Pedosphaera parvula Ellin514: one gene and its partner. The protein of the gene in region 1 binds, or shares a complex with, the protein of each later gene. Links are inferred from orthologs where the notes say so. Each region holds a gene or a part of one and is shown on either strand. Other genes may lie near its edges.

The links.
Region 2: the proteins of tsaB (region 1) and tsaD are in contact, whole or in part, in a solved structure (PDB 4WQ4), measured with the Escherichia coli proteins. The link is inferred for Pedosphaera parvula Ellin514 from one-to-one orthologs.

What each region holds. Positions count from the first base shown.
Region 1 is NZ_ABOX02000006.1:134,555-145,692, reverse strand. The notes cover bases 8,139-11,138. They hold tsaB (tRNA (adenosine(37)-N6)-threonylcarbamoyltransferase complex dimerization subunit type 1 TsaB), read right to left. Parts: upstream 9,966-11,138; coding sequence 9,312-9,965; downstream 8,139-9,311. Other genes in these bases: CFLAV_RS06675 (thiamine-phosphate kinase), read right to left, coding at 10,376-11,138; tsaE (tRNA (adenosine(37)-N6)-threonylcarbamoyltransferase complex ATPase subunit type 1 TsaE), read right to left, coding at 9,946-10,398; CFLAV_RS36420 (transglycosylase SLT domain-containing protein), read right to left, coding at 8,149-9,153. Also shown: CFLAV_RS06730 (alkaline phosphatase family protein), read left to right, coding at 1-986; CFLAV_RS06725 (YoaK family protein), read left to right, coding at 1,208-1,894; CFLAV_RS06720 (uracil-DNA glycosylase), read left to right, coding at 1,979-2,902; CFLAV_RS06715 (hypothetical protein), read left to right, coding at 2,966-4,462; CFLAV_RS06710 (hypothetical protein), read left to right, coding at 4,479-5,990; CFLAV_RS06705 (DedA family protein), read left to right, coding at 6,049-6,681; CFLAV_RS06700 (zinc-dependent alcohol dehydrogenase), read right to left, coding at 6,705-7,736; CFLAV_RS06695 (YXWGXW repeat-containing protein), read left to right, coding at 7,880-8,107. UniProt on the Escherichia coli protein: Required for the formation of a threonylcarbamoyl group on adenosine at position 37 (t(6)A37) in tRNAs that read codons beginning with adenine.
Region 2 is NZ_ABOX02000045.1:28,599-39,727, forward strand. Bases 2,705-5,695 are described here. They hold tsaD (tRNA (adenosine(37)-N6)-threonylcarbamoyltransferase complex transferase subunit TsaD), read right to left. Parts: upstream 4,718-5,695; coding sequence 3,692-4,717; downstream 2,705-3,691. Other genes in these bases: CFLAV_RS24840 (DUF1592 domain-containing protein), read right to left, coding at 2,705-3,606; CFLAV_RS24850 (S41 family peptidase), read right to left, coding at 4,783-5,695. Outside these bases: CFLAV_RS24835 (DUF1552 domain-containing protein), read right to left, coding at 1-1,182; more of CFLAV_RS24840, read right to left, coding at 1,252-2,704; more of CFLAV_RS24850, read right to left, coding at 5,696-6,114; ispD (2-C-methyl-D-erythritol 4-phosphate cytidylyltransferase), read right to left, coding at 6,204-6,887; CFLAV_RS24860 (tRNA-(ms[2]io[6]A)-hydroxylase), read right to left, coding at 6,977-7,549; CFLAV_RS24865 (hypothetical protein), read right to left, coding at 7,596-9,080; CFLAV_RS24870 (cupin domain-containing protein), read left to right, coding at 9,186-9,515; CFLAV_RS24875 (pyridoxine 5'-phosphate synthase), read right to left, coding at 9,588-10,328; CFLAV_RS24880 (hypothetical protein), read right to left, coding at 10,330-11,129.

The DNA of each region.
Region 1 (11,138 bases):
GGGGCTATCCGTACGGAGATGACGCACTGACTTACTCCTCCTCAGGTTTCATTTGGAACAATGTGCTGGCGCATGGACTTTCATTCCGAAATTATGGCGAGCTTTACGTCAGCGGACCCGGTGGCAACACCTGGCTGCAGATTTATGCTGCCTACACCAATGGGACTCAGCTCCAGTTTGCCAACTACGTTAATATTGATTCTTTAAAACCCTATTGCTCCACCAACTATCCCGGCTTCACCCTCACTATCCCTGATGTGGTCCGTGCGGATAAGTTTATCAGGGAACTCAAGGTGGCGCAGTCCAATGGTTTCTGGCCTACCTTCAATATAATGGGGTTGGGAGGCGATCACACAGTGGCCAATACTCCTGGATACCCGATCCCAACCGCTTCGGTTGCCGACAACGACCTGGCATTGGGCAGAATAGTGGAAGCAGTCACCAAGAGCAGTTTTGGAAGCAACACAGTAATTTTCGTCATCGAGGATGATCCCTTGAGTGGTTGGGATCATGTCGATGGCCACCGTTCCGTTTGCCTGGTAATCAGCCCTTACACCAAGCGCGGCCAGACAATCAGCACGTTCTATAATCAAACCGGCGTATTGCATACCATGGAACAAATCATGGGAATACCCCCGATGAACCAGATGGATGCCATGGGACCTCTTATGTTTGATTGTTTTACCAATGTGCCCGATTTCACCGGCTATACGGCTTTATCCAATAACATTCCATTGGACACGATGAACCCTGGTACCACGGCCGCAAAGATGACAGCCGAGGAGCGCTATTGGGCAAAGAAAAGCATGAAACTGGATTTCAGCAAACCCGATGCGGCTGATGATAATACCCTGAATCGAATCCTCTGGCATTCGGTCAAGGGCAATGTCCGCTATCCGCGTGAGTTTGCCGGGGCTCATGGAAAGGGTTTGAAAAAGTTGGGGTTGGTAATCACAAAAACCTCAAAGGACGATGACGATGATTAGCCGCCAACCTCAACCGTTTTCTGAGTGAGCGAACCCCGAAGGAGTTACCTGGGTTCATAAATATTCCCGATGTCTTTTTTGGGATAAGGTCGATCCCGGGCGATATGAGCTTTCATATTTGCACACAACTCGCTTGACCGCGCGAGCCAGACCGAAGAAAACAGGAAGCGCAATTAACCTGTGTAGACGGGACAGGTTCTGATTCACCGGGGTTGGAATGTATGATTAACAAGTTGCCGCGCTGGGTCTGGATAGGCGGGTCGATTCTGGCATTCATTGCCGGGATGATCAACGCGGTTGGCTACATGGGCTTCAGACATCAGGCAGTCACTCATCTGACCGGTACCACCACCCTCCTGGGTATAGCAATCGCAACTGGCGAAGGCGGCACAGCCGTGAGCTTATTCGCAGTGGCAGCTTCTTTTCTTGCGGGAAGCATCTTCAGCGGAATTCTAATCCAGGACAGCACACTAAAGCTTGGCGGAAGGTATGGGGTGGCGCTGCTGATTGAATCCCTGTTGCTCTTTGCAGCCGTTCCGCTTTTGAATCGGTCGAACCCGCTGGGAGACTATCTTGCTTCGAGCGCCTGCGGGCTACAAAATGGCATGGCCAGCACTTACAGCGGGGCTGTGCTGCGTACGACTCATGTGTCCGGCATATTTACGGATTTGGGGATTTTTATTGGCCATTACATCCGCCGTATCCCGGTGGATAGGCGGAGGATTCTGTTGTACCTGATCCTGCTCTGTTCCTTTTTTTTCGGTGGTGGGGCGGGAGCATCCGCTTTCAAATATTTCAAATATAACACTTTGTTTTTTCCTGCCGTGTTGACGGGGTTTACCGGATTGGGTTATGCGGTTTACCGTCGTTACCTCCATAAATTTCAGAACCAGTCACGACCAGGTTAATTGTTTGATGGGGAGGAGGAATCGGTGTGCCAGCGACCTTAGAATTTTCGTGCACTTTGAAGAATCAGAATTAGGATAATCACGATGTCAGATGCGTATAACCAATTGCTCGAGGCAGCGATCCAGCACCTCCAGGGATTAAAAGCCCGGGGTGTGCGGTTTGTTTCGGTGCAACCGGAAGGTTTGACAGCATTGGCCAATGGTCCGCGTCCGTCCAGTCCCGCGCCTGCGCCGGCAAGGATGGTCCCCTCCCCTGCTCCGGCCGTCAGGCAAGCCGTTGTTGCACCTGTGCCCGCGCCAGTGGAAATACCCGCAGTTAAACCAGCAGCTCTTTTCCCGATATCTCCGGCAGAAACTCCGATCACTGTTGCGCCACTTTCTCCTGAAGCCAAGGTTGCTGCTTTTGCTGACCTCCGCAGTCGCGCAATGAGTTGCGTCAAATGCGCGCATTTGGCTGCCTCGCGAAAGAATGTTGTTTTTGGAGTCGGCAGCATTGATGCCCAATTGATGTTTGTGGGTGAGGCGCCGGGAGCGGACGAAGACGAACAGGGTGAACCGTTCGTCGGCAAGGCCGGCCAGTTGCTGACGAAGATTATTCAGACGATGGGCTTGCAACGCGGCGATGTGTACATTGCCAATATCTTGAAATGCCGTCCCGACACGCCGGGTCAGAGCGCGGGAAATCGCAAACCGACTTCAGAGGAAATGGCGACCTGTATTCCCTACCTGCACGAACAGATTGATTTGATTCGACCGAAAGTGTTGGTGGCTTTGGGCGCGACCGCCGTGGAAGGCTTGCTGGGAAAGACGGTCGGCATTACCAAGTTGCGCGGCACCTGGAACACGTATCGTGGCATTCCATTGATGCCGACATATCATCCGGCGTATCTGTTGCGCAACCAGGCCATGAGTGAAAAGCGCAGAGTGTGGGAAGATATGCTGGCGGTCATGGAGAAGCTGGGGATGCCGATCAGTGAAAAGCAGCACGGTTTCTTCCTCAAGGGGTAGGCACAGTGGGAGAAGAGTTGCTTTGCCAAAGCCGTGGACGCAGACTAACGGAAATTTTAAGGAGTGAAACTGCGCGTCAAAATTCTAATCGTCCTGGTGCTAGTGATCCTGCTTGGAACTATCATTGCTTTTATACCCCATGCAGGCTCCAAGAGAGCGGTGGAACGTTACAAACGGGAACTCCGCGCCAAGGGTGAGAAGCTGACGTATCAAGAACTAATCCAGGCAACTCCGCCAGAGACCCCGGATGCCGCAAAGCCATTTCTAGGGGCGAACGGCGCTATTGTTTCCATTTCCAACTCTACTGCGCCGATGCGTTTTATCAGCCCCGGGCGTGCGCTGGTCGCCTATCGGCAGGAAACCCTTTCGGCCGATGGCGGGACGAACGTGTGGCCCAAATTTATCGCCGAAGTTGAGACAAATCGTAATGCCATATTGAGCCTTCGAGAAATTCTTCAAGTCCCGACGTTATATTTCAAATTGGATTATTCCAAGGGCTCCGGGACCCTGTTGCCACATTTGGCACCGCTAAAGGCTGCTGAGCAATTGGCTTCAGCTTCCACCATTGCAGCCCTGCACCAACAAAATTTCTCAGAGGCGTGGACAAATCTCATCACAACAGTTGCGCTGGTGAGAAGATACAAGACCGAACCACTTAAAATCAGCCATCTCGTCAAGTTGGCCATGGCCCGCATGGCCGTCGCCACCACTTGGGAGGCTTTACAATGTAAACAATGGAATGACGGACAACTTGCAGAACTGCAAGCCAATTGGCAGGACATGGATTTGTTTGGTCCCCTTGAACAGGCTTTCGCAATGGAGAGAGCCATTCAAATGGACGACTTTGTACTTGCGAGGAGATCGTACTACGATCCGGCAGGCATGTTTGGGAAAAATGCCACACTCCAACATGATTCTTTCGATTTAGATCAACTACTTCACGGAGCTCAAAGGTATTCCCATTATTGTGCATGGAAATGGTTGTGGTCCTATCAAGAAGAGCTCTACGACATGAAAACCGTGCAAGCAACCATTGAAAGTTGCCGCGCCACCAAATTCAGTAATGCTTTTGTTCCTGCTTTGATGGACTACGCTACCAAAATGACGAACGTTAACCAGCAGTTTGACCAGAGCAGTGACCATTTTGAAGATCCGCAGGGAGAGCAGAGTATTCGCGATTGCATGATCAAGTTTGCAGATGCAGAGAATGGTAGACGTATAGCCCTGACAGCCATTGCGCTGAAGCGCTACCAACTTTGCAACGGAAAGTATCCATCGGAATTAAAAGATCTGGTTCCTACATTTCTCGAGAAGGTTCCCATTGATTTTATGGATGGGAAGCCGTTGAGGTATCAACTTCAAGCAGATGGAAGTTTTCTACTGTATTCGGTAGGCGATGATGGCGAAGACAATGGAGGAGATGCCACACCTACCGAACCCGCCTCGACCGTAAACAAGAACTGGTTGAAAGGGCGGGACATGGTTTGGCCGCAACCTGCCACTCTGGAGGATATTGAGGCATATCGAACGAACTCATCTCCCAAAGTTCAAAAGAAATAGGTAAAAATCTTAAGGAGTGAAACTGCGAATCAAAATTCTCTTCGTCCTGATTCCAGTAATCCTGCTTGGATTTGTCACTGTCTTTTTACCACACTCTGGCTCCAAGAGGGCCGTTGAAAATTATAAGCGGGAACTTCGCGCCAAAGGGGAGAAACTGACCTATCAAGAATTGATTCCGGCGACTCCACCACAAACCCCGAATGCTGCGAGAGTGTTCTTAAACGCGAACGGTATTTTTGTCTATGGTTCCAATACCGTTTCACCCATGCCGTTCATTGCCCCGGGACTTGCCGAGGTCGTCTCCCAGCAGGAATCTTTGGCTGCTGAGGGTCGGACAAACATCTGGCCGAGGTTGACCGCGGAGGTTAAGGCGAATCGGAACTCGCTCTTAAGTCTTCGCGAAATTCTCCAGGTTCCCGCACTGTACTACAATCTGGATTATTCCCAGGGACCAAATCTTCTTTTGCCACATCTGGCACAACTCAAGAGAGCCGAACAACTGGCATCAGGCTCCACTATTGTCGCACTGCACGAACGTGACTTTACCGATGCGTGGACCAATCTGATGTCATCAGTGGAATTGGTCAAAATCTACCAGACGGAACCAATAGAAATCAGCCATTTGGTCAAAATAGCCATGGCAAGAATCGCCATGTCCACAACCTGGGAAGCCTTACAATATAAACAGTGGAACGATGCGCAGCTTTCAGAACTGCAAGCAAGGTGGCAGAACATGGACATGTTCGGACCGGTGGAACATGCTTTCGCGATGGAGAGGGCCATCCGAATCGATACACTTAATCTGGCCAGAAAATCCTATGCCGCGCAGATGACTATCTTCAGCACTGGAGCGCCGAGGCCACAGCCAGACACACTAGGTGCAATGGCCACGGCCGTGATTGAACGTTATCCCAAATACTGGGCATGGAAGTGGACCGGGTCCTACGGGGAAGAGCTTTATCATATGAGAGTCTTGCAAGCCGTCCTGGAAAATTGCCGTGCTGTTAAAACAACAGGCGTTTTCATTCCAGCTCTCAGGGAATACGATAATACAATCACAAATCTCAACAAGGAGGTGGCCCGGATCAGCAAACATTTCCTATTAACACCGGGAGGTGATGATGGAATTTACAGAAAGTGCCTGATTAAATCTGCGGATGCGGAGACTGGCAGGCGTCTGCTCGTAACGGCCATTGCCTTGAAACGCTATCATCTACTAAATGGAACATATCCTTCAAAACTGCAAAACTTGATTCCAGAATTTCTTGAAAAGGTTCCCATCGATTTGATGGATGGAGAGCCTTTGCGATATCAAGTGAAACCGAACGGAGAATTTCTGCTTTATTCCGTGGGCGAGGATGGTGAGGACAATGGCGGAGATGCCACACCAACGGAACCGGCTTCAACCGTAAATAAGAATTGGCTGAAAGGGCGGGATGCGGTTTGGCCGCAACCGGCTACTCCGGAGGAGATTGAAGCATATAGAACAAATTCACCTTCCAAAAGCACCAGAGCGATAAAGAAGTAGCATTCCTCAGCCACTGCTGGCTTGCAGCCCCATCGGTTTCCCGTTAAAACAGCGCACCTTGAAAGCACTAATTGGTTCATTGATGACCTGGTACATGGCGCAGTTGGAAAGCTGGAAGTATCCACTGATCGTCCTGATGATGGCGGCTGAAAGCACCATCCTGCCTTTGCCGAGCGAGCTCATCATACCACCGGCGGCACATCTGGCTTATACCAAGGGCAACATGAGTGTGATCGGCATTGTGCTGGCCGGAACCTTCGGGTCGTGGCTGGGAGCTACCATCATGTATTGGGTGGCGCGAATCGGTGGCCGTCCACTATTGATGCGGTATGGACGTTACGCTATGATTTCGCCGGAGAAGATTGAAGGGGCGGAACGTTGGGCGACCAAGTTCGGGGCCATGGGTATTTTTGTTTCGCGATTGCTGCCAGTGGTCCGTCATTTGATTGGAATTCCAGCAGGTATCGTTCGGATGGATTACAAGCTGTTCTCGCTTTTTACCATTCTCGGTTCGGGAATCTGGTGCGCCATTCTCTGCTGGTTGGGCATCAGGATGGGAGAAGATAAAGAATTGATGCGCGGAGAATATCATCGCATCGCACTATGGGTTGCCGGAATCATGCTCGTGCTCGGCGGCATCTACTACTTCTTCGTGCATCGTCACATGAAGCAAAGCCCGGCAAAAAAGTAAGCGAACTCCCTTTAACCGGGAGATTATTCCTTAACCCGGATGAGCGTCTTCACGGCGCGATTGCCTGCGGTCATGGATTTGAACAAATCAGGCAATTGAGTAAGCGGGCATTCGCCACTGACGAAGTCTTCAGACCGGATGACTCCCTGCTCCACCAATTCCAAAGCCCGGCGAATAGCCTTGGGAGTGTGATGGAAGCTCGCCAGTAAAGTAAGATTGGAATAGTGAATCAGGGCAGTATCGAGCGACACACTTGTGCCGGAGGGACAACCACCAAAGAAATTCACGACACCGCCTTTGCGCACCAACTGGACAGCGGCTTCCCACACTTCAGGTTTGCCAACGGCCTCGATCACCACATCGAAAACGGATTCTGATTGGGATTTGATGGCCTGCACCAGATTGTCCTGATTGGCGATATCGATGACATGATCCGCACCGAGGCGGCGGGCAGCTTGCAAACGCACTTCTCCACGGCCGGCAGAAGTGACAATGCAGCCCGCATTTTTTGCCAGGGCCACGAACATCAAGCCGATCGGCCCGGCACCAATCACCAGGACTCGTTGGCCGGTGCGAAGCCGGCAATCTTCGACACCTTGAACGACACAGGCAAGCGGCTCGGTGAGGGCTGCATCCCGAAAAGGGGTTGAACCTTTCAGGCGCAACATGTTTTTCTGCACCAACCGGGTGGGAACGACGATGGATTCGGCATAAGCTCCGTTGAGGAAGAGAAGATCGTCACAAAGATTTTCCTGATTGTTTTGACAGTAAAAACATTGCCCGCAAGGAGCGGAATTGGCCACGACGACGCGGTCGCCATTGCACCACCCTTTGACGTCGGGATGGACTTCGCAGATCAGGCCGGCAAGCTCATGGCCAAAAACCGCCGGAGGAACAATCATCTTGGCATGATAGCCGCGCTTGAAAACCTTGAGGTCGGTGCCGCAAGTCAGGGCAGCTTCAATTTGGACGCGCACTTCACCTGACTTCAAAGCGATAGGAGCGATATCCTCAACTCGAACCTGTTCCTGCCCGTAAAGAACTGCTGCTTTCATCAAACATACTTTAGGGCAAATGAGAGCCGTTGAGCCAGCGGAATATGGAGATACCCCATTTGCGAACTGGACATTGGGAGCATAAATTTTAAGGACAATAATTCAGGAACAAACGGCGCTGAGAACGCCGTCGGAAGGAAAACATGAGAAAATTCGTGAACATCTCACCCCTCATCCTCGTTTGCACTTTCACCGTGCTTACCGGATGCGTAACCCGCGAAGTAGTTGTCAGGGAAAATGCCGCACCACCGCCGCCGGCTGCAGTGGTGGAAGAGCGCGGATTCAGACCGTATCCTACTGCGGAATGGGTGCCCGGCCATTACATTTGGCGGCATAACCGCTGGGTTTGGGTGCGCGGCTTCTGGCGCTGAGCCACCGGGCTGCCAAGGAGCAGGAATGAAAGTAGTGAAACCTACTTGCGCGGCCTGCTCTGCGGTTTCCTGGTGAAAATATAGATTGCGCCAACGGCAAGCAGCCCGAGAATAACAGACACCAAGATCCAGCGTTGCTTTAGCTGAGAGGCTGGAACAGCCTCGGTGGCAGCAACAGCAGGTTTGGATTCCAGAGCGGAAGACTGGGACTTGTTGGCCACTTTTAGAGAAGGATTGCTGGCTGCAGCTTTGGCTTCCTGCTCTTTCTCCTTGGCCAGAGCCAGGGCTTGGGCATCCGCCTTGATTTTGGCCACTTCCGCCCGCATGGCCTCCAGCTTTACCGGGTGCTTCTCCCATTCGATGCCATACTGGTGGTAACCGTCGTTCATGTACTCATAAACCTCCAAGCCATGCTGTTCACTCAGTTCGGGCTGGGGGATGCCGCTGTATTTCACGATGGCCTTGCGCCAGCTCTCAATCTCATCCCCTGGCGCATCGGCGGGCTTGGGGGTCTCACTATAGAGCTGCTTCAAAAGCGCGGCCGCCCCGCGCATGTTCTGGTAGGGATCATCCTTGAGCTCCTGCGGGTCCTTGCCGATCAATTTGGCGGCATCCAGGAGGCTGTGCCCAAAGTATTCATTATCCCAGAGGGACATGATCCCGTAGGGCCGGGGCATGCCCGTTTCCGGGGACACCGTCTCCCCGGGCGGCCACTGCAGGTGTTCCCACCGGGTTTCGGCAAAGGCAATGCCCGCCAGGACATCGGTGGGCACGCCAAACTCACTGGCCGCCTTTTCGAAGAGGGCCGGATAATTGGCATCCTTCATCCGCTGCGTGAACTCCGCGATGGCCTTCTCCCGCGCCAGATCCTCCGGGCTCCTGATCGGGGCGGAGTCTGCGGGAATGCCTGCCGGTGGTGGGGCGGAGACAGCGGCAGAAGGGTCGCCCTCAGCCCGCAGGAGATTGGGCAAAGTCAGACAAACCATTGCCAAGGCCAGGGAGGTGGATCGGCGTAACTCAATTTGCGGAAAAGGCTTCAATCTCATACTTATAAGTGACCAGGCTCATGAATGGTGACGCTTTAAGTTCCTGGTTGATTGATATTCTCAAGCAACCAGGTGCACGGAAATTCGATCATTGTTATAGCCTTACTGCTGAATTTATCAAGAGTTTAGGCAGCAATAAATCCCAACCTAAGGCCCCATCATCCTACCGGAATAACTCGAGGTGGCGGTGCTTTGACAAAACTGACTTCCCTTAAATAAATAGGTCGCAGGTTTTCGGCAGTCAGGAAGGACTTTTTAGCAGCCGCAAGCCGGCCAAGGTTGTTGGCGGAGGGAAACAGCACGGTTCCGTCCTTGAACCAACGGGTTACCTCGGGTCCAACGAGGATCTCGTTAGCTCCAAGCCGGACATTAACCTGATCCAGTGTTACAAGTCGCAAAGGCTCGATTTCCCGCCAACCGGTTGCGTTCACTTCGTAATTCGCCAGATAAAATTCATTTCTTTGGGCATCAATCACAATGTCCACTTTGCCAAAGATCGCTTTCTGTTGAGCCTCAAAAACCAGGCTCTCCACACTACTAACACCAGCCAGTTGAATTGGTCGCGCGAGTTGCCAACCCTGGGCGATGGCAATGGCCGCACGGATGCCGGTATAGGAACCGGGACCAATGCCGATGGCGAGGCACTCAATTTCCTCGCGCTGCATCCCGGCCTGTGCCAGCGCCTGTTCGATCAGCGCGAAAGCATGGGTTTCACGAGTCGCTGTTTCCATGGCCGCACCACGGACATTTTCATCCTCGAGCACCGCCACACTGCGTTGATCGGTGGAAAATTCAATGGCCAAAGTCTTCATAGGTAATGCGGCGCCCGGTTTCCGTGATTGATTCCAGTCGGACCTGGCGCAGATGTGTCCCCTTGGCGGCCTGGGCGAGGAAGTCGGCTGGTGCCAAAAACCAACGCTCGGCCCATTCGATTACCGAAACACCTGCGGGATGGAAATATTCCTCCAATCCGGCAGCAATGATCTGGTCCGGTGTTTCCAATCGATAAAGGTCCAGGTGAAAAAGAGGTAATCGACCACCGCCATACTGATTCAGCAAGGCGAAGGTGGGGGAATGCACCCGATCCGATATTCCCAAGCCGCGGGCGATGCCTTTGGTCAATTGGGTTTTGCCCGCTCCCAAGTCTCCGGACAGCGCGATGACCAGTCCACTTTTTGCATCCCGCCCCCAACTTTCGCCGAGGGCAATTGTTTCAGCGGGACTATTTGAGATGAACGTAGCCATGGGCAGTTAACGGACGAATACCTTGCTTGTCCCGGAGGTTGATTCCTTCACCAGCAGTGACTTTGCCAATGCAGCTCAATTTCACCTTGGGAAACTGATGCTTCCAGCCATCCAGCAAAGGCACCGCATCTTTGCTTGCAATCGTGAAGAGCAACTCAAAATCCTCACCATCGGTAAGCGCTGCCAGCAGAGGAGGCTTGGCAGAGCTCTCCGCCTTGGATGCCAGTTTGGCTTCGCGGCTGACGGGAATGGCCGAAGCCATCAATTCACTGCCTACATGGCTGGCTTTCAACAAATGACGCAAATCGCCCGCGAGACCATCACTCAGATCAATCATGGAATGAATGGCAAAATGGTCTCGCAGCCAGTGAGCTTCCGTCAGACGCGGTTCAAAATCCAGGTGCTTGCCGCTGATCGAACCACCCAATTCGCCGGTGACGAAAATGGCATCTCCGGCCAAGGCTCCAGAACGGAAGATACATTTTTCCCGTTCCACCGTGCCCAGCAGGGAAATGGAGATCAATATCCGCTCGGGATTGGTGGTGGTTTCCCCGCCCGCGATGGAAACGTCAAATTTACGCGCGAGTTCGCCCAGGCCGGCATAGATACCTTCGACATAATCCAAATCATAATGCCGAGGCAAGGCGAGAGTAATGAGGGCGGAATTAGGCGTACCGGCCATGGCAGCGATGTCACTAATACAACGGCCCAGCGCCTTGCGTCCGACTTTTTCAGGAGGT
Region 2 (11,129 bases), on another replicon or contig:
ATCATAATGGGCATGTTGATTTCCATCCGCAATCCCGCCGCCGTAAACAATCATGCAATTATCAAGCAGCGAGCCATCGCCTTCCGGAGTTGACTTCAACTTCTCGATGAATTTTGCAAATTGCGCCATGTGATAGCGGTTGATTTTTGCAATCTTTCGTATCTTTTCCTCCGAATGATCATGGTGCGAAAGCTCGTGATGCCCCTCGGTAATGCCGATTTGCGGATAACTATTATTGCTGCCATCATGCGCCACCAAATACGTGGCAACGCGGGTCGTATCGGTTTGAAAAGCCAACGCCAGCAAATCGAACATCAACTGCGAATGTTCTTCGAAATCCTTTGGAATTCCGATCGGCCGCTTAAAGTCGGGCAGCGCAGCCACATCTTTCTCCGCTCCTTCAATCCGCTGCTCCAACTCGCGAATCGCAACCATGTATTCGTCCAGTTTGTGGCGGTCCGTGTAGCCAAGGTTACGCTTGAGCTGTTTGGCATCATCCAGAACAAAATCAAGAATGCTCTTTTGATATCGACTTCTCAAGACCCGGCTCTCTTCAGATTCACCTTGATAGCCATTCGAGAACAAACGCTCGAAAACCAGTCGCGGATCCACTTCGGGTGGCATGGGGGTTGATTCCGTTTTCCAAGATATGTTGTACTGATAAGCGCAACTGTAACCTGAATCGCAATTGCCTGAGGTTTGTCCGCGATCAAGCCCGAGCTCCAGGGAGGCCAACCTCGTTCCACGTCCTACTTTTTCAGCTGCAATTTGGTCTGCAGAGATGCCTACCTTAATATCGGCACCACCTGTTTTCTTCGGATGACATCCTGTTAGAAAACTCGCCGAGGCACGCGCATGATCTCCGGCGCCATCACCCAGGGCTTCGCCATTGTGTTGCGCCAACCCGCTGAGTACCAGCATATCCTTCTGAAAAGGCTTCAGAGGTTCCAAGGTGGCAGGCAGGTCGAAATCGCTTCCAATGGCACTCGGTGTCCAATCCGCCATGTTCATGCCGTTGGGAACGTAGACGAATGCCATGCGCTTGGGCAAAGCCCGGCCATCAGCTGAAACCGCACCCAGCGCCTTGGCGGCCGGTGCCATTGATTCAAGCAGCGGTAAAGCGATTACTGTTCCCAGCCCCCTCAGGAACCTGCGACGTGGAATATGCCAGCGGTTGCTCATAATCTAATTTCCGGTATTCTGACGAAGTTAGCCTTTAAAAGCTTCATTTACAAGTGTCTTGGTCGGGTCTCAATTGCCCTTTGCCTCTTTCCCACCGCTCTCGGCCACTTTATCCTCTTCGCCCCGACTCATTCGAAACGGTGAGCTTTTCACAACTGAAAGTACCAAACTCGAAAACTTGAAATCATTTTTAGCTAGTGTTTTGGTAATTTCGTCCACCGCGCACTTATCATAAAACTCCATTCCACGTCCCAGTGCATAGGTCAGCATCTTCTCGGAAAGGCAATGAACGAAAGCGTCCCGCTTGTCTTTCAGCAGAATCCTTTTCAAGTCCTGAACTCCCTGGAAAGACTCGCCGGTGACCAATTTGCCAGTGGTATCAAGGTCGAAGGTTCCCTCCTTCGTGCGCCAAGCTCCAATGGCATCGAAATTCTCAAACCCGAAACCAATCGGGTCCATGCGCGCATGGCAACTGGCGCACATTGGGTCCGCCCGATGTTGCTCCATCCGCTGCCGCATGGTTCCCGAGGCAACCACCTTTTTATCATTGCTCAAAGCCGGCACATTTGGCGGGGGCGGTGGCGGTGGGGCACCCAAAATGGTTTCCAATACCCACTTGCCGCGTTTTACGGGTGAGGTGCGTGTCGGATTCGACGTCACGGTGAGCACACTTGCCTGTGTCAGCAATCCACCACGTTCATGGTTTTTAAACGTCACCCGCCTAAACTCATCACCGCTTACGCCAGGAATTCCATATAGCTTCGCGAGCGGTTCGTTAAGGAATGTATAATCTGAATCGATAAATTCCAGGATGCTGCGGTCGTGTTCCATCACATAACCGAAGTAAAGCTCCGTTTCCTTTTCCATGGCGGAGCGAAGCTTGTCAGTAAACTGAGGAAACACTTCCGGGTCCGGCGTGACCGCTGCCAGATTCCTAATCTGCAACCATTGGTCTGCAAAGTTCTTCACCAGTTCACCGGCTTTGGGATCCTTCAACATGCGCGTAACTTGAGCGTCCAGATTACCATGCAATTTCCCCCGCTCTGCCAGTTTGAACAATTCGTCATCCGGCATGCTGCTCCAAAGGAAGTAGGATAGACGGGTCGCCAGGGCGAATTCATCGATCGGGTGAATTGAATGCGAGTTATTGGGATTCGGTTTCGATTCGCCCCGAAATAGAAAATGCGGCGACACCAAAACTGCCTGCAACGCAACTTTCACGCTCGTTTCAAAACTTTCTCCATCCTTCTGCGCCATTTTGAAAAACTGGAACAGCCGATCAAATTCTGCCGTGCTGAGTGGACGTCGGTACGCTCTTTTGGCAAAACGCTCAATAATTTTTTGTGCCACCTGATTCGTACTATGGGTCGAAGGCTGTTCGGTAAATATACGTTTATGAGATTCCGGCAGCGGTTCCAGTTCCAGTGGTCCAACCACATCGATATACCTGACCATCAGATTGCGATCGCGCTTTGCAGGGTCGGGATTTTTCTCATCGTAATAATCGTTGATGAAAGCGGCGGCAATTTTTTTGCCACCGCTGCCATTTACATCAAATTCTATTTCGTAAACTTTTGGATCATCCTTTGGTGCCTTGACTTCGAGTGTTCTCAAAACTTTATCGTCCAGACGAACTTCCATTTTAGGCAGGTCAGGCCCGGCTTGCTGTCCGGCAGCCTTCACTCGCAGAATGTATTTTCCTGCCTTCGAAAACAGATTGGTCGCATAAACCTCCCCGTCTCCGGATAACATTTTTGCTCCGTGCTCCAACTCGTCAACGTGCAACGATCCTTTCAGCCTGTCCCCTTTGAAATGATTGGTAGGGCCTCCAACGAGGCGTGTGGTAACTATCGCAGCATCCAGTATCTTTTCAGCCGCCACGAAATACTTTTCCATCAACATGGGGGAGAGTGAAAGAACATCACCGATGTTATCGAATCCGTATCCAACGTCATCGACTGGAAAATCATCTGCCGGTTGGAAATCCACCCCTACAAGATCACGAATGGTGTTGTTGTACTCTGTGCGATTGAGACGTCGCATCGTGACTCGTCCAGGATCGGGCTGGTTACAGTCGCATCCCAGCACCTCGGCCTCGATCCAATGGCTGATAATCTCCCGCTCCTCTGAACTTGGCTGAGGCTTGCTCTCCGGTGGCATCTCATGCGCCTGAAGATTATGCAATACTTTTTCAAAAACGTCCCGGTCTTTCTTTACCAGAGCATCATTGGTATATATTCGTAGATCCAGATCGCCCTTCTTTTTTTCGCCATGGCATCCAAAACAATACTGGCTAAGCAATGGTTTGACATTCTTTTCGAAAGTCACTTTGGGATTGCTTGAGGAATCCAAGCGCGCCGCCGCCGGGGAACTTTGGAGTCCCCAGAACAAGCACAAGACCAGGATGAAGGCGCGTATCATCATTGCTTTATCTTTTGCTAAATCTATTGGACGCTGCTGTCCAATATTTATTTAGATTTTCCTGTCCAGTAAATTGATGACAAGAAACTTAAGCAAGCGCCCATCCGGGCATTATTTCGGAATCCAGGGAGGTGGGCGTTGAACTGTGAAGCAGCTTGCGTTCAGCCAAAACACCAATCATGGCGGCATTATCGGTGCAAAGCGACTTCTCAGCGAGTCGCAAGGTCAGGTGCTTCCGCTTGCAGGCAGTTTCCAAGGCGCTCCGTAGCGCGCGGTTGCAGGTCACGCCTCCCGAAGCAGTGACGCACTTGACCTGAAGGCGATTTGCAGCCCGCACTGTTTTCGTAACCAGCACCTCCACAATCGCCTCCTGAACGCTGGCACAGAGGTCTTGCAGCTTTTGGAGGCTGTCGAGGACGGCTGGATTATCGCGGATGAAGTAGCGAACCGAAGTCTTCAATCCACTGAAACTGAAGTCGTCACTAGCATCCCTCAACATAGGCCTGGGAAAGTCATAAGCTTTCGGATTCCCCGCGCTCGCCAACCGATCGATTTCAGGTCCACCAGGGTAAGGCAGGCCAATCAGCTTGGCGACCTTATCGAAGCATTCACCAGCCGCATCATCAATGGTTGAGCCCAGCACATGATGTTTCAACTCAGATTCGACATGAATCAGCATCGTATGCCCGCCACTAACGATGAGGGAGATGTTGGGCTGGAACGAGTCGAAATCCGCGACCGGCGGACTGCCGGTTATCCAAGGGGAATAAAGGTGGGCTTCGTGATGGTTGATGCCAAAAAACGGCTTGTTCAATGCGAAGGCCATGCCCTGCGCCGCCTTTAATCCCACCACCAGGGCGCCTGGAAGACCGGGCCCCTGCGTCGCCGCTATGGCATCCACCTGATCGCTTTGCACCTCAGCAGCCGTCATGGCAGCATTGGCGACCGGGATAAGATTCGCCAAATGTTCGCGCGCAGCCAGTTCCGGCACCACACCGCCGTATTCCGCGTGCAACTTTATTTGTGAAGAAACGATGGTGGAAAGGACCTTGCCGTTCCGAATTATCGCAACGCTTGTTTCGTCGCAGGAAGTCTCAACGGCAAGCAGTATCATGAAGCGATTAATGCACCAAGGGCGGAGGGCACCAAAAATCTTTCGCTCTGCCCCTGATGAAATACTTATTTAGTGGAAGCAACCTTCTCAGGCTTGCCGGCCATCTTTTGGTTGTCCTGACTGCGGTGGGTATAGATCAAAATGCCACGCAGCAAATCCCTGCCTCGATCGAGTTGGATATCGTGGGCATTGAGAATCTTTTGACGATCCTTCTCCTCCAGGGTTTCAATACCCGGACGGCGCTTTAGATACACCATGGCTTCTTCTTCATCGGTCATAGGCACCGGGCAATCCGGAGTAATGCCTTCGCCATGAATTACCTTGTGGCTGGGAGTATAATACTTGGCCGTGGTGAGACGCAGTGCTGAACCATCCTGCAATGGCAGGATGCTTTGCACCGAACCTTTACCAAAAGTCTTCTCGCCCATGATTTGAGCACGGTGTAAATCCTGCAAGCAGCCAGCCACGATCTCTGAAGCACTGGCGCTGTTTACATTCACGAGAATCACGATCGGCATGCCGCTCAGTTCATCTCCTCTGCCGTTGGCACGGCGGACTGAGTTTTGAGACGAATTTTGGCCTTCAGTAGAAACGACCAGTTGACCTCGTGGCAGGAATTTTTCACAGACTTCCACCGCCTGGTCCAACAAACCACCGGGATTCCAGCGTAAATCGATAACAAGTCCCTGCATTCCCTGAGCCTTGAGCTTTTTCAAAGCTTTTTCCAGCTCATCGCTGGTCTTTTCACCAAATTGAACGAGGCGGACATATCCAATCTTGTCTTCGCCCAGAGGAAATTCCTTCTTGTTGTTGATATCCTTCACCATGTCCACCTTAATGATGGAACGGGTCAACTTAAGATCTTTTACCTGACCATTGGAGGGGCGAAGAATAGTCACATTCACATCGGTTCCAGGTTCCCCACGCAAATGTTGCACGGCATCGTTAAGACCGAGCTTGTCGGCGCTCTTCCCGTCGATTTTGATGATGCGATCCCCAGACAGAATGCCGGCTTTAAAACCGGGAGAATCCTCCATTGGTGCCAGGACAGTCACGAAGTTGTCCTTCATCTCAATCATTATGCCAAGCCCGCCAAAAGCTCCTTGAGTATCCTTTTGCAACTCGTCGTATTTGATCGGTTCCATGAACTCGCTGTGAGGGTCCAAGGTGTTGATCATGCCTTTCAACGCACCATAGACCAGCTCCTGGTAGGTCAATTTCTTGCCATCCACATAATCCTTGCGGACCTTCTCCATGACGTAGGAGAAGAGTTCCAGGCTCGGATAAGCGGAATCTTTTTCAGCGGCTTGAGCGGACCGAAAATAGACGCGCGCGCCAACAAGGACGTTAGCTACGAGCAGAATGGCCAAAAGGCCGTAAATGATGCGTCTTTTCATAGGAACCTGATATTAGTCTCGCAGACATTAAATGTGGACTGCTGAATTTGCAAGGAGCGGCTTCACCCCCTTTCTGGTGGCAAAACCATTCACTTCCGTTGCCTGAGTAACAGCTCAATGTATGCCAAATCCGCAGGCACAGTGACTTTCGGATTCGGCGCAATGCCGGAAACCAATCTCACGGATTGACCGATGAGTTCACAGGCAGCCGTATCATCAGTGACCTGCAACCCTCGATGCCTGACAGCCGTCAGCGCCCTCCGAATTACTTCCACACGAAAGGTTTGTGGCGTTTGCACGGCCCAGAGCTTTGATCGTTGCAAGGTGCGACTCACCATTTTGCCGTCTTCGGATTCCTTGATGGTGTCGGTAACAGGTTGCGCAGCAACTGCCGCGCCCATTTCCCGGGCGGCAGAAATGGTTGCATTAATGAGGTCCGCGCTGGTGCAGGGGCGGGCACCGTCCTGAATTGCGACAATCTCCGAACGTGGCGAAATGGATTCGAGCCCATTCCAAACAGAGTCCTGGCGCTCAGCTCCGCCAATCACTAACCGGTATGGCTTGTTGAGCCCATGTTCTTCAGCCAGTTCGGCAAACGCGCTCTGCATCCCATCGCGCACGACCACGACAATTTCATGAACCGAGTCGGCTTCGACAAACCGTTGCCACGTATGCGCAACAACCGGTCGGCCGGCAACCTCTAAAAACAACTTATCAATGTTCGGCCCCATGCGAGTACCCTTTCCCGCAGCAACAATCACAGCAGAAACCATCTGGCTGATTTACCGAGTTGTACGACCGGAGTCGAGAGGAATGCAACGGGAAGTAGTCAAAACTTAACGATGTAACCAATTGTTAGTCGTCAGTGCAGCATCGGAATGGAATTGGGTTGCCGGATAAGTTTGGCATCCAGATCAAGATAAAAATCCAGTCGCCGGTCAGTTTCCTCTTCGTCTATGGCCTTCGCCATAAGCAAATAAGTTGCGTAATGGTTGCCCTCGGACTCAACCAGGCCGCCATAAAAATCTGCCAGTTCCACGTCAATGGACCTCAATCCCTCAGCCAAAAACTGAAACTTCTCACAGCTTCGTCCTTCAATTAAAGCGAACGAAACCAGATGATCAATGGCCTGATAACGATTGCCGTTCCGCACGGCCCGCATCAAACCAGTGATCCAAGGACTGGGATAAGGCTGGCTGAAAGGGATGCCCCGCTTTTTCAAGAGATTCAAAACGAGTTGGAAATGCTGCAATTCTTCAATCGCGATGGCGTTCAATTCGTCCACCCGGTCATACAGGTCACGATACTTTTCGAGGTTCAAGGCCGAGGTCGCCGCCTTGCGCTCCAAATGAGCGTGGTCGACCAGGATGGCGGGCAAATTAGCCTTCACCATGGGCAACCAATCTGCCGAAACCTTTTCACGAAACAAAAGCATGGGAAATGTTTAACTTCAGTCCCAGGACGTGCAAGGGCTAAAGTGATTAATTAACTTTCTGATGGGCGGCAAGCGCAGCATCGGCATCTTCATCCACCGCCGTTGGCCAAACGGCATCTTTTCCCAACCACAAATCCTTACCACCACCAACACCACCATCATCTCTTCCATCCTCACCTACGGAATAAAGCACGCAGTGGCCATCGGGACTGAATCGATAACAAACTGGCTTGCCACTCATCGGATCAATGGGCACTTCGGAAAGGATTCCTGGAGTGAGTAACTTCAATTCATTTGGCCATGCACCATGGCCAAGTTGATAACGCTTGAGGGCAATGGCTGTGATCGTCAGACGACGTAACGTTTCCGCGTGGACAACGAGCTCCATCGCCCGGGAATAGTTTGGGTTCGCCAATTCACTAAAGCGGTAGCGGTGAAATTTATCCCTGGCAAAAGTCTTGTCTGTTTCATGGACCTGATTGGTGACAATCACTTTTACTGTTGGCCAAGGAACGCTGGACTTCAACATTCTCGCGGAATCCAGGACGTTTTGCATGCTCTTCAGATAAAACAGACCATCGTCATCCGAACTGGTCATTTTATACAAAGGAAAGACTATGTGATCATCCCAAACCTCGCTCCAGTCGATTGGGGCAGGAGGAACATTGGAGCCCGCAACTGTCGAGAAGGCAAATAATCTCCTTACATTCGCGCCACTGTAGGTTTGCAGCATTGTCAGCATTTCATAACCGTAGGCTCGCTCTCCTAAAAAGCCCTTTTCCAGGGCGGCAAAGAGATCAATTTCCTGCCACTCCCGCTGCAAACGTGAAAGCATCTCCTCATTCAGATCAGGGGATTGCATAAGTTCCCAGGTCGCGAACAATCCTAAATTCGCGATGGCATTACGCATCATTTGAACTGGAAGTGTCGGTTCGTCTTTGTTGAGGCTTATAAGTGCAATAATTTCCTCAACGTCTTCCAGGGCTGCAGCCGGGTGTCCGTGATGAAGATTTTCCATCTCATCCGCCAGAAAACTCTGAGCAACATGACGTTCCAACGGAATATTGAGTTTGGGCGTATTAAGAAAATTGGTGTGGGGACCAAGGTCTGGCGAAGGATTTTTCAAAGCCCGCCTAAATAATTCCAGGTTCGTTGCCTGTTGCTTGTTCTGTTCTTCAAGTGCCTTCCATGTTGCGTCGCTCGAGTTTGCTTTATTGGTAGACATCCCTTCCCAATGCAAATCTCCCTTCCAGCCGATGCGGGCCTTCCCGTCATCGACAAACTTCATTACTTCAGGGACGATGAACGTACCTGCAGCTATATTCGTAGCGAAAAAATTCCTGGATACAATGTGTTCCGGATTGGTTGAGCAAACCGGGAACAGTTCCGACCCGGCAAGCTTTTCTCCTTTAATCCTTAGTTCGGCCAGGTATCGACGCAAGGTTGCTTTGGTACTGGTGCGCTGAACGACGAACGCCAGGACGACAAGCATTACCAAAGCCAGCAGAACGTATCCGAATTGTTTTCTCATTCGTATTTTTGCCGTTATTGCAGCAAAAATGTCATAAAAACAAGAGGTGTGAAACCCAAAACCTATTAGTATTGCATTTTTCCGTCAAAAGGGTTGGATGACCCCATGTTTCCATATGTCGCGTTAAGCAAAGATAAGAAGTGGATGCCTGGCCCATACTCCGGTGTCGAATTGATGGTGCTCCACAAGAACGAGCAAACCGGCGGTGTCACGGTACTCCGCAAGTTTGCCGCGGGAACAACGGTTCCCGCGCACGTTCATCCGCAGGCGAATGAAACCGCTTTTATTCTATCGGGTGAATGGGAGGAATCAGGAGTTGTTTACAGTCAGGGGACCTGTTTTTTCGCGCCGAAGGGTGAACAACACGGGCCGCACATCGCCCTGACCGAAGTCATCAGCCTGACTGCCTTTGATGGTCCGTTGACGGTGGTTTAAAAATGAGCTCACGGCCGTAGGTAAATCGCCACCCGGGAAGTGGGGGTGCCAGCAAAGCCCTTTCAGCCTTAATTAAGGTCGATAACCTTCCATCAACTTCAGCATTTGTTTGACGGCCGTCTCCAATCCCACAGTAATGGCGCGACTGATGACGCTGTGCCCAATGTTGAGTTCCACGAGATGCGGCACGGTGTGGAGCAACGGCAGGTTCTCGTAATTCAAACCATGCCCGGCGTTGACTTGAATTCCCAGTGCGTGCGCCTGCTTTGCGGCGGTGATAAGGCGTGCAAGTTCCAGGTTTCGCTCGACCTTTTGATTAAAATGTTCCGCGAATGCGCCCGTGTGCAGTTCAATAAATTGAGCTCCAACCCTTGAGGCTGCCTGGACCTGAGCCGGTTCGGCGGCAATAAACAGGCTTACCTCAATGCCGGCATCGGTCATTCGCTTGCGGGTTTCAGTGAGCGACTGCAGGTTTCCAACCACGTCCAACCCACCCTCAGTGGTTACCTCCTGACGCTTTTCGGGCACCAGACAAACAATTTCGGGTTTCAATTTAAGCGCGATCTCCACTATCTCTGGAGCATTCGCCATTTCCAGATTGAGCCGTGTCTTGATGGCCTTGCGAAGGTTCCAAACATCGCGATCCTGAATATGGCGGCGATCCTCGCGCAGATGGGCGGTAATTCCGTGAGCTCCTGCTGATTCAGAAATCAGCGCGGCCGAAATGGGATCCGGCTCACCTTGCCCCGTCCCCCGGTAGCGGGCTTCGCGCAACGTGGCCACATGATCAATATTTACGCCCAGTTTAAGCATTTTATTGTTTGGTGGCGGAATTCGTATCGGGAACTGGCATGAGTTGCGGAACGGCAACTGGTCCGTTGGTTGACCTGTTCTTAAGATTTGGCCGAACTCGTTCGATTTGGGCGTTGATGGGAAAATTGGGGGATGCAACCCAACGTTTAAGAAGGGTCAACTCCAACGCCGATAATCCGATGGACGCATTGCGTACAAAAGTCAACTCAGTGGGCGAGGTAACGGTGCCCACGGTCCCACAATTGCCCAGTTTCGGTGCCATGACATCGAGCCATTTTTGCACCAGTGCATTGGGCCCAACGAACGCCTTGCCTGACAATATGCAGTAAAAATCACTCAATCCACGGAGCTGGGGCAAACGTTCACCAGTAACTTCCCAATCATAGTAAAACAGATTCGTCTTGCTCATAATTTGAGTCAGGATCTCGGTTGGCAGGGGATCTTTTACCGCTGGATTGGGAAAAACCTCAAGTCTGAGAAAGTCACCTGAAGGGGCGCTGTAAAGTTTCAAATTAGGCGAGAGCATCGGCAGACCAGCCCAAAGAATTTGGTTTTGATTTGTCTTCCATAATAGTTGTCCAATGTGCTTTTGCTCCAGGAATGGATTATACCTCGAAAGGAGAAGAGGCCCTAACTGTTGCATCAAGTTTGTGCCGTTCTGAACCGGTGCAATGATGGAGGTTTCAAGCGGAACTTTATCCATTGCCCAGCCAAAGTATTGATTGGGTATTGTGTCCAGATTCAAAGCCTGTGTTTGCGGGAACTGCTTCAACCATGGACCAATTCCACGGACCCCAAGGA